DNA from 2 places in the Shinella sedimenti genome. Region 2 is predicted to be linked to the other one. Evidence: riboswitches for the same ligand, from Rfam matches in the RefSeq annotation. Region 2 holds a riboswitch; the other holds the start of a gene.
What was found. Region 2 has a riboswitch for cobalamin ahead of MKI86_RS12970 (ABC transporter substrate-binding protein). Riboswitches for the same ligand answer to the same signal wherever they lie in the genome.
Positions count from the first base shown of each region.

Region 1: another riboswitch for cobalamin. It lies ahead of nrdH (glutaredoxin-like protein NrdH); the one in region 2 lies ahead of MKI86_RS12970 (ABC transporter substrate-binding protein).

Region 1 is NZ_JAKVIN010000001.1:811,204-816,441, reverse strand. Features, by position in the region: gene metE (5-methyltetrahydropteroyltriglutamate--homocysteine S-methyltransferase) at 1-530, shown strand, start outside; gene MKI86_RS04105 (ribbon-helix-helix domain-containing protein) at 629-871, shown strand; gene MKI86_RS04100 (acyl-CoA thioesterase) at 885-1,664, shown strand; cobalamin riboswitch at 1,691-1,907, shown strand; gene nrdH (glutaredoxin-like protein NrdH) at 2,157-2,378, shown strand; gene nrdI (class Ib ribonucleoside-diphosphate reductase assembly flavoprotein NrdI) at 2,387-2,785, shown strand; gene nrdE (class 1b ribonucleoside-diphosphate reductase subunit alpha) at 2,782-4,929, shown strand; gene nrdF (class 1b ribonucleoside-diphosphate reductase subunit beta) at 4,944-5,238, shown strand, end outside.
Region 2 is NZ_JAKVIN010000005.1:140,303-145,540, forward strand. Features, by position in the region: gene MKI86_RS12955 (LamB/YcsF family protein) at 1-207, opposite strand, end outside; gene MKI86_RS12960 (GntR family transcriptional regulator) at 362-1,024, shown strand; gene MKI86_RS12965 (D-alanyl-D-alanine carboxypeptidase family protein) at 1,032-2,039, opposite strand; cobalamin riboswitch at 2,274-2,501, shown strand; gene MKI86_RS12970 (ABC transporter substrate-binding protein) at 2,662-3,678, shown strand; gene MKI86_RS12975 (FecCD family ABC transporter permease) at 3,675-4,715, shown strand; gene MKI86_RS12980 (ABC transporter ATP-binding protein) at 4,712-5,238, shown strand, end outside.

The DNA of each region.
Region 1 (5,238 bases), on a different contig from region 2:
CCATCCGCGACGAAGTCGCCGATCTCGAGGCGGCCGGCGCGAAGATGATCCAGATCGACGAGGCCGCTTTGCGCGAAGGCCTGCCGCTGCGCCATCGGGACTGGCAGCATTATCTGGACTGGGCGGTCGAATCCTTCCGCCTGTGCTCGAGTGGCGTGGCGGACGAGACGCAGATCCACACCCACATGTGCTACTCGGAGTTCAACGACATCATCTCGGCCATCGCCGCCATGGATGCCGACGTGATCTCCATCGAGACCTCGCGCTCGAAGATGGAGCTGCTCGATGCCTTCAGGAACTTCCAGTATCCCAACGAGATCGGCCCCGGCGTCTATGACATTCACTCGCCGCGCGTGCCCGATATCGGTGAGATGACCGATCTCCTGTCGCTCGCCCGCCAGCGCCTGGCGGATCGCCAGCTGTGGATCAACCCCGATTGCGGCCTCAAGACCCGCAAATGGGAAGAGGTCAGGCCCGCGCTCGTCAACATGGTCGCCGCCGCCGCGCAATTGCGCCACGCCGCCCGATAGTATCATCCGGCGGCCCGGGGAAACCCGGGCCGTCCTCATGTCGTCAGGTCCGCCGGCCTGACAGGTGAAATCGTTCTCGCCGCTTGAGGAGGGCTGATATGAGCAGACGTCCCAGCCGGATTGGCCGACGCCAGGTCTCCGGACACTTCCCGCCCGATGTGCTCGACGCGATCAGCCGGCTCGCGAAAGAGCGCAACGTCACCCATCAGGTCATCCTGGCCGAAGCGTTGAACGATCTCTTCGAAAAGAACGGCCTGCAAAGGCTGGCCCGTCAAACCGCGCTGCCGCGAGGACGAGCGACTGTTCGCCGTCACGCGACCGGGCCGGACGCCGCCGATTGAAGGAATTGATCTCATGTCTGTTTTCCCGAGTTGCCTCATCGATCTCGTTTTTCCCGGTGATACGAACCACCACGGCACGCTGTTCGGCGGCGCCGGACTGGCGCTGATGGATCGCATCGCCTTCATCGCCGCGACCCGCCACGGCCGGGTGCCCTTTGTGACGGCCTCCTGCGACCGCGTCGATTTCGAGGCGCCCGCTCGCGTGGGGGAAATGGTCGAGCTTCGCGCGCGCACCCTGCGCGTTGGTCGTAAGTCGATGTCCGTCGAGGTGGAAATGACGGCGGAGGACCTTCTCTCCGGTGAGCGCCGGCTGTGCACCCGTGGTGGGTTCAATATGGTCGCGGTGCCGGAAAGCAAGGGGCCGGACTGGCGCCTGCCGCCGCTCTGTGACACCGCCGATGCGCCGCAAGCTGGGCTCATCACAAGCGACATCGTCTTTGCCGATCAGGCCAGCAGTTCAGGCCGCATGTTCGGCGGCGAGGCGCTCGCCGTCATGACCAAGGCGGCTTTCGTGGCGGCGACCCGCCATGGCCGGCGCATCACCGTGCTGGCCGCCTCCGAGCGTGTCGATTTCCGCGCGCCCGTGCCGGTCGGCGCGATCGTTGACACGGTCGCAACGATTGTTGCCGTCGGGCGCACCTCCATGACCGTTGCCGTGGAACTGTGGTCGGAAGACCTGATGAGTGGTGCCCGCAAACTCACGGCACACGGCCGTTTCGTGATGGTCGCGGTCGATGACCGCGACCGGCCGGTGCCCGTGGTCCCGCACGAAATGTTGGATAACCGATCATAGGCGTTGACGCATTTTTTACCTCGTCTACTATATCTTGTGTTCGAGGTTCCTTCGATTCGAAAGTGTCGAGGGCTAAGACGGGAACCCGGGGCGGCCATGATGGCCGCATTGTCCGGGGCTGCCCCCGCAACTGTAAGCGGTGAGCGTTCATCCGATGATGTCACTGAGGCGCTAATGCCTTGGGAAGACGGACGACCGTGTCGACCCGCGAGCCAGGAGACCTGCCTCGTGCATGAACGTCCACGGGCGGGGTGTCCGGATGGCGAGCGATGGGTTGCGAATGATCTCGCCCCGCGTCTCCCTGTGCACCCTGCTGAAAATGTCTCGGGGTGAAGTCATGTCGATCTTGTTTACAGTTTCTCCGCGCGTGTAGGCGGACGCCCCTTAACCGGTCGTCCGCGGGCGGTCGTCCATGTCTCTGCAATATATCGAACGGTCATCGGCGGATGGCCGATCGCTTCCCCATGCCTGATTGAAAAACGAGGAAAGCCCATGTCCATCATCGTCTATTCCAAGCCCGCCTGCGTCCAGTGCACCGCGACCACCCGCGCGCTCGATCGCCAGGGCATCGATTACAGCGTCGTCGATGTCTCCGAGGATGCCGATGCTTTCGCACTGGTGCAGGGTCTCGGTTATCGCCAGGTTCCCGTCGTCATCGCCGGCGAGCAGCATTGGGCCGGCTTCCGCCCGGACATGATCAGCGCGCTCGCCTGAGCCGGCCGATGGGCGGGCTCGTCTATTTTTCCAGCCGGTCGGAGAACACCCGACGCTTCGTCGAGAAACTCGGCGTCGCGGCCTTCCGCCTGCCGGTCGATGCGACGGACGAGCCGCCAAGGGCGCGGGAGCCCTTCGTGCTGGTCTCGCCGACCTATGGCGGCGGCGGGGAGAAGGGAGCGGTGCCGAAGCCGGTGATCCGCTTTCTGAACGATCCGCACAATCGAAGCCTGATCCGCGGCGTTATCGCGGCCGGGAACACCAATTTCGGCACCGGATACGCTCTCGCAGGCAACATCGTCTCCGCGAAATGCGCCGTGCCGTACCTCTACCGTTTCGAACTGCTCGGAACGGATGAGGATGTCGACAACGTCAGACAAGGGCTGGAACGATTTTGGACACGATGACGATAGACAAGCCGGCAAAGGTGCCGGAAATCACGGCGCTGGACTATCACGCGCTCAACGCCATGCTGAACCTCTACGATGAAGAGGGGAAGATCCAGCTCGACAAGGATCGGCAGGCGGCCAAGCAATATTTCCTCCAGCACGTCAACCAGAACACGGTGTTCTTCCATAACCTGCGGGAGAAGCTCGATTATCTGGTGACGGAGGGCTATTACGAGCAGGACGTGCTCGACCAGTATTCGTTCAATTTCGTGCGCGATCTCTTCGACCACGCCTATGACAAGAAGTTCCGTTTCCCGACCTTCCTGGGTGCCTTCAAGTACTACACCTCCTACACGCTGAAGACCTTCGACGGAAAACGCTACCTGGAGCGCTACGAGGACCGCGTCTGCATGGTGGCGCTGGCGCTGGCCCGCGGCAACGAGCAGCTTGCCCGCGATCTCGTCGACGAAATCATTTCCGGCCGCTTCCAGCCGGCGACGCCGACCTTCCTCAATGCCGGCAAGAAGCAGCGCGGCGAGCTCGTCTCGTGCTTCCTGCTGCGCATCGAAGACAACATGGAAAGTATCGGCCGCTCGATCAACTCGGCGCTCCAGCTTTCCAAGCGCGGTGGCGGGGTCGCGCTCTCGCTCACCAACCTTCGCGAGATGGGCGCGCCGATCAAGCAGATCGAGAACCAGTCTTCCGGCGTCATCCCGGTCATGAAGCTGCTGGAGGACTCGTTCTCCTATGCCAACCAGCTCGGTGCGCGGCAGGGGGCCGGCGCCGTCTATCTCAACGCCCATCACCCTGACATCATGCGCTTCCTCGATACCAAGCGCGAGAATGCCGACGAGAAGATCCGCATCAAGACGCTGTCGCTCGGCGTGGTCATCCCCGACATCACCTTCGAACTGGCGAAGAACAACGAGGATATGTACCTCTTCTCGCCGCATGACGTGGAGCGCGTCTACGGCGTCGCCTTTTCCGAGATTTCGGTCACCGAAAAATACCGTGAGATGGTCGAGGACAGCCGCATCAAGAAGAAGAAGATCAAAGCGCGCGACTTCTTCCAGATCATCGCCGAGATCCAGTTCGAAAGCGGCTATCCCTACATCATGTTCGAGGACACGGTGAACCGCGCCAATCCCATTGCCGGCCGCATCTCCATGAGCAATCTCTGCTCGGAAATTCTGCAGGTAAGCGAGCCGAGCGAGTTCAACGCCGACCTCTCCTATGCGAGGATGGGCAAGGACATCTCCTGCAATCTCGGCTCGCTCAACATTGCCTCTGCGATGGATTCACCGGATTTCGGCCGGACCATCGAGACGTCGATCCGCGCGCTGACGGCCGTTTCCGAGATGAGCCACATCTCGTCCGTTCCCTCCGTCGAGAAGGGCAACGACGACAGCCACGCCATCGGGCTCGGCCAGATGAACCTGCATGGCTATCTCGCCCGCGAGCGCATCTTTTACGGTTCGGAAGAAGGCGTCGATTTCACCAATATCTATTTCTACACGGTGACCTTTCACGCCATCCGCGCCTCCAACCGGCTGGCTGTCGAGAAGGGCGTGAGCTTCAAGGGCTTCGAGAACTCGAAATATGCTTCGGGCGAGTATTTCGACAAATATACCGAGCAGGAATGGCTGCCCGCGACGGAAAAGGTGCGCGGCATCTTCGAAGAGGCCGGCATCCACATCCCGACGCAGGGAGACTGGCAGGAACTGAAGTCGGCCGTCATGGAAGGCGGGCTCTACAACCAGAACCTCCAGGCCGTGCCGCCGACCGGTTCGATCTCCTATATCAACCACTCGACCTCCTCGATCCATCCGATCGTTTCAAAGATCGAGATCCGCAAGGAAGGTAAGATCGGCCGCGTCTACTATCCCGCCGCCTTCATGACGAACGACAACTTGGATTACTATCAGGACGCCTATGAGATCGGCCCGGAGAAAATCATCGACACCTATGCGGCGGCCACCCAGCATGTCGATCAGGGCCTGTCGCTGACGCTGTTCTTCCGCGACACCGCGACGACACGCGACATCAACCGGGCGCAGATCTACGCCTGGAAGAAGGGCATCAAGACCATCTACTACATCCGCCTTCGCCAGATGGCCCTGTCCGGCACGGAAGTGCAGGGCTGTGTCTCGTGCGCGCTGTGATTTCGGGGAAGACCATGAATATCCAAGTGAAGACCAAGGCGCCAAAGGCTGCCGCCGCCGTGCGCGCCATCAACTGGAACCGCATCGAGGACGACAAGGACCTGGAGGTCTGGAACCGCCTGACCGGCAATTTCTGGCTGCCGGAAAAGGTGCCGTTGTCCAACGACATTCCCTCCTGGGCGACGCTGAAGCCGGAAGAGCAGAAGCTCACCATCCGCGTCTTCACCGGGCTTACCCTGCTCGACACGATCCAGAACGGCGTCGGCTCCGTCAGGCTGATGGAGGATTCGGCCACGCCGCATGAGGAAG
Region 2 (5,238 bases):
GCGATCCGGGTAGGAAACATGCGCGCCGACCACCACGCCATTCGCGGCTGCGGCCTTTACGGTGCGATAGATCCCGGCCGGGTCGCCCGCATGGAATCCGCAGGCGATGTTGGCGGAGGAAACGACGGCAAGCATCGATGCATCATCGCCCATCCGCCAGGCGCCATAGCCTTCACCGAGATCGCTATTGAGATCCATCACCGTCATGGTCTTCTCCTTCACATGTTAAACGAGAGTACATGAATGAACAAAAATATCAATATTGTTCAACAATCATTCCTGAGGAATCGGCTATATGCTAGAGTGCCGGGAATTCCTGCAAGCAGACAACCGGTTGGACATGATGGGGAAACAAAACGCTATGACGGACGACGGACAGGGCCTGCCGCTTGCCGACCGCCTGGCGCGACGCATCCGCGCGCTGCTGATCGCGGGCGAACTTTCGCCCGGACAGCGCCTGTCCGAAGCTGCGTTCAGCGAGCGCTTCAACGTGTCGCGCAATTCGTTGCGTGAGGCGTTTCGCCTGCTGACCAAGGATGGGCTTGTGCGCCACGAGGCCAATCGCGGCGTCTTTGTCGCAGTCCCGACAATGGCCTCCGTCATCGACATTTACCGCGTGCGGCGCTTGCTGGAATGTGCCGCCCTGCGCCAGGCTTGGCACCAGCATGCGGCCATCCGCACCATGCGCGACGCGGTCGCCGCAGGACGCGAGCGGCGCGATGCCGGCGACTGGCTCGGCGTCGGCAGCGCCAACATGACGTTCCACACCGCTATCATCGATCTCGCCGACAGCATGCGCATCAGTGAATTCTACGAGCGCATATCAGCGGAATTGCGTCTCTGCTTCGGGCTGCTGAAAGACCCGGAGCACCTACACGCGCCGTTCGTGGACATGAACGGCGAGATCGTGACGCTGCTTGAACAGAACAAGCGCGAAGAGGCCGCCGCGCAGCTCGACGCCTATCTCAACCTGGCGGAGCGGACGATGCTGAAGACGCTGGAACGCGCCTCCGAGCCCTCATGATGCCGGACTAGGACGGCCGGCGGGCCGGTATCGGTACATCCACGGCCGTATCGTCCGCCCATGTGCTGATAGTGTGGACCTCGCCTTTCGTTTCGCCCTGCAGATAGCTTTCGTGGCCGGGAAGCCCCATCGGGTAGAGCGCGTCGCGGCTCGTCTCATAGGCCGCGCTCTGATCGGTGCAGAGACGCACGCGCATATCCTGCGGGGCGACATCCTTTCGGTTCGCCAGGTCGTCCACGCGTCCGGCACCGCCGGAAAGCTGCCCCTCAAAGGCCTGCGTCATGTATTGCGCGGAGCGTTCGTTGCGTTCACGCTCCGTCGTCGCGCCGAGAATGACCACCATCACACGCTTGCCGTTGCGCGAGGCGAGCCCGACGATATTGCGGCCGGATGCGCACAGGAAGCCCGTCTTCATGCCCGTCGTGCCCGGATAGCGGGTCAGCAGCAGATTGTTGGACTTGATCTCCTTGCCGTCGATGGTGACCGACGACGCCAGGAAGAAGCGCCGAAATTCGGGAAACTGCCGGTCGACTTCCATGCCGAGGATCGCGAGGTCGCGTGCGGTCGTATAGTTGCTCTTGTCAAACAGGCCGTTCGGATTGGCGAAATGCGTGCCGGTCATCCCCAGACGCGCTGCGGTGTCATTCATGCGCTTGACGAAGGCGGCTTCGTTGGGCGCGACCGTTTCGGCGACGGCGACCGCCACGTCGTTGGCCGATGCGGTGATCATCGCGAAAAGGGCGTCCTCCAGCGTCATTGCGCGGCCGATGGTTAGCCCTGATTCAAGGAACGCCTGCTTGGTCGCGTTGCGCGTCATCGTTACGGGTGTCGTCAGCGACACCTCGCCCGCCTTCAGTGCTTCGAACGTCACGAAAGCCGACATCAGCTTGGTCGTCGACGCGGGATACCATGGCACGCCGGCATCCTCTTGATACAGCACCTGATGGCTGTCGGGATCGACGACGAGAACTGGCGTGGCATTGGCGACACTCGCCATGAAAAGGGACGCAGCCAATACCAGACATTTCCACGGTCGCCCGACCATCGTGCTTTCCACCATGTATCCGTCTCCAGAAATCAAGCTATTCTAATGGCATGGCACGACCTTGAAGGGCAAGCCGCCGATGCGACGCAGGCTCGCGCACCCTGCGGAGCCGTCCACACTGCATATATAAATGTCGTTTTGGACGAACAGGCGGCAGCGCCCTTTGCAAGCGGGCATCTGCGCCTTGACGCGGATCGGGGCGCATCATAAGGGGAATGCGACGGTTCCCGGAGGACGACTCCGAAGGGATTAATAGGGAACACGGTGCGGACGACCCAAAAGGGACCAAGACCGTGGCTGCCCCCGCAACTGTAAGCGGATTGCCGACCATCCCCGGGCCTTGAAGGCCATGCCACTGCGAGACATCGCGGGAAGGCAGATGAGCGACAGATATCCGTGAGCCAGGAGACCTGCCGTCGAACACGATCCAATCAGCCGGGCGGGGATGCCTGGAAAGGAGCAGATATGTCTGACCTGAACCTTTGCCGTTCGACGGCATCCATCCGCCTCGATTGGGCTTTCCGCGCGAACTGACACTTATGTCGCCCGCTGCACCTGCGCAGCGCTCGCCCTCTTCGGAATTGAGGTTTCCATGCGCCAGATCCTTGCCACCATTACATTCGCAGTCGGCCTGACCGGCCTTGCCGGCACCGGCTTCGCTGCCACGCAGTATCCGCTGACCATCAACAATTGTGGCCAGCAGGTCACCTTCTCCAAGGCTCCCGAAAAGATCGTCTCGATCGGCCAGGGCATGACCGAAGTGCTGTTCTCCCTTGGGCTTGCTGACAAGATTGCGGGCACCGCCGTATGGGTCGGCCCTGTTCTTCCCGCCTATGCAGAGGCCAACGACAAGATCAAGCGACTTGCCGACAACGATCCGAGCTTTGAAGCCGTTGTCGGCGAGGAGCCCGATCTCGTCGCGGCCGAGTTCGAATGGCATGTCGGCGTGCAGGGCGCGGTCGGCAAGCGCGAGCAATTCGCCGATCTCGGCATCAATACCTATGTCGCGCCGGCCGACTGCGTCGACAAGATCAATGAGGACGGCGGCGACGGCGTGCGCAAGGAACTGTTCACGATGGACCTGATCTATCAGGAAATCGCCGAACTCGCTGAAATCTTCGACATCAAGGAGCGCGGCGACGCCCTCATCGCCGACCTGAAGAAGCGCGAGGCGGATGCCGTCGCATCGATTGAAGGTGCCGCCGGCAAGAACCTTCCCGTCGTGTTCTGGTTCTCCAGCAAAGAGGTGAACGGTGACGCCTTTATCGCCGGCAAGAACAGCGCGCCTGCCTATATCCTCAAGACGATCGGCGCCAAGAACGTCGTCGCCACCGAAGAGGAATGGCCGCTGGTGGGCTGGGAGACCATTTCCCAGGCAAACCCCGCCGTCATCGTGCTCGCAACGATGGAACGCCGCCGCTATGCGGCCGACGACCCGCAGACGAAGATCGACTTTCTTGAGAACGACCCTGTAACCAAGGAACTCGACGCGGTGAAGAACAGGCACTTCGTGATGATGGACGCGCAGTCGATGAACCCGACGATCCGCACGATCGACGGCATCGAGACGCTGGCGGCCGGCATCAAGTCCTTCGGCCTGTCGCAGTGAGAGCTGCCGCATCCCGACAGCATCGGTGGTGGGCGCTTGTGGCGCTCACCATTGCCGCAGTCATCCTGCTCGCGATCATGATCAGCTTCGCCGTCGCCATCGGCGAGATCGCCATTCCCGTTTCCACGACGGCCAAGGCAGTGTCGAACCGGATCTTCGGCACATCCTTCGAACTCAACCGCATCCACCAGGGCATCGTCTGGGACTACCGGCTCAGCCGCGCGCTGGTTGCCGCAAGTGCCGGCGCATCACTTGCCCTCTGCGGCGTCGTTCTCCAGGCGATGTTGCGCAATCCGCTTGCAGAACCCTATGTGCTCGGCATCTCGGCAGGCGCCTCGACGGGCGCAGTCTGCGTCATGATCCTCGGCCTCGGCTATGGCGCGCTGACGCTTTCGGGCGGCGCCTTCATCGGCGCGATCGTCGCTTTCCTGCTCGTTGGCGTCCTGGCCGCCGGCGCTGGCCGCTCCAGCGAACGCATCATCCTGTGCGGCGTCGCCGGCTCGCAGCTCTTTAACGCGCTCACATCCTATATCGTTACAACATCCGCCAATGCCGAACAGGCGCGCGGCGTGCTGTTCTGGCTGCTCGGCTCGATGAGCGGTGTGCGCTGGCCCGACGTTTATCTCTCCGTGCCGGTCGCCATCGCCGGATATCTCGCCTGCCTGTTCCATGCCCGTGCGCTCGACGCCTTCGCCTTCGGCACGGATGCCGCCGCCGCACTCGGCATCGCCGTGCGGCGCGTTCAGGTCGTGCTGTTCGGCATCACCGCGCTGATGACCGCCGCCGTCGTCAGCATGGTCGGATCGATCGGCTTCGTCGGGCTCGTCATTCCCCATGCCGCGCGCTTCATCGTCGGCCCTTCGCACCACAGGCTCCTGCCGGCGACAGCACTGGGCGGGGCAATCTTCATGGTTTTCGCCGACATCGTCTCGCGCATCATCATTCCGCAGCAGATCCTGCCCATCGGTGTCGTTACCGCGCTGTTCGGCGCTCCTGCTTTTGCCATCATTCTCTTTCGTGCCCGGAGAAGCGTGTGAGTATCGCCGTCGAGAACGTCGCCTATACTGCCGGCAAAACCATCGTCGTCGATGGCATCACGCTGGCGGTGGAGCAGGGCAAGGTGCTCGGCCTTCTGGGGCCGAACGGTTCGGGGAAGTCCAGCCTGCTCCGGCTGATCTGCCGCCTGCGCAAGGTCGACAGTGGCATCATACGCCTTGCCGAACAGGACATCGCCGCCATTCCGCGTGCAAGCCTCGCGCGTCGCGTCGCCTTCGTGGAACAGCAGGCAACGACCGATACCCAGTTGACGGTGCGCGACATCGTCCAGCTCGGGCGAACGCCGCATCGCGGCCTGCTGTCCCCCTGGGGCGTGGATGACGACCTCGCCGTCGAGGACGCGCTAGCACGGGTGGACATGGCCCATAGGGCGGACCAGTTCTGGCATACACTTTCGGGCGGCGAGCGTCAGCGGGTGCACATCGCGCGGGCACTGGCGCAGACGCCGAGCGAACTTCTGCTCGACGAGCCGACCAATCATCTCGACATCCAGCACCAGCTGGA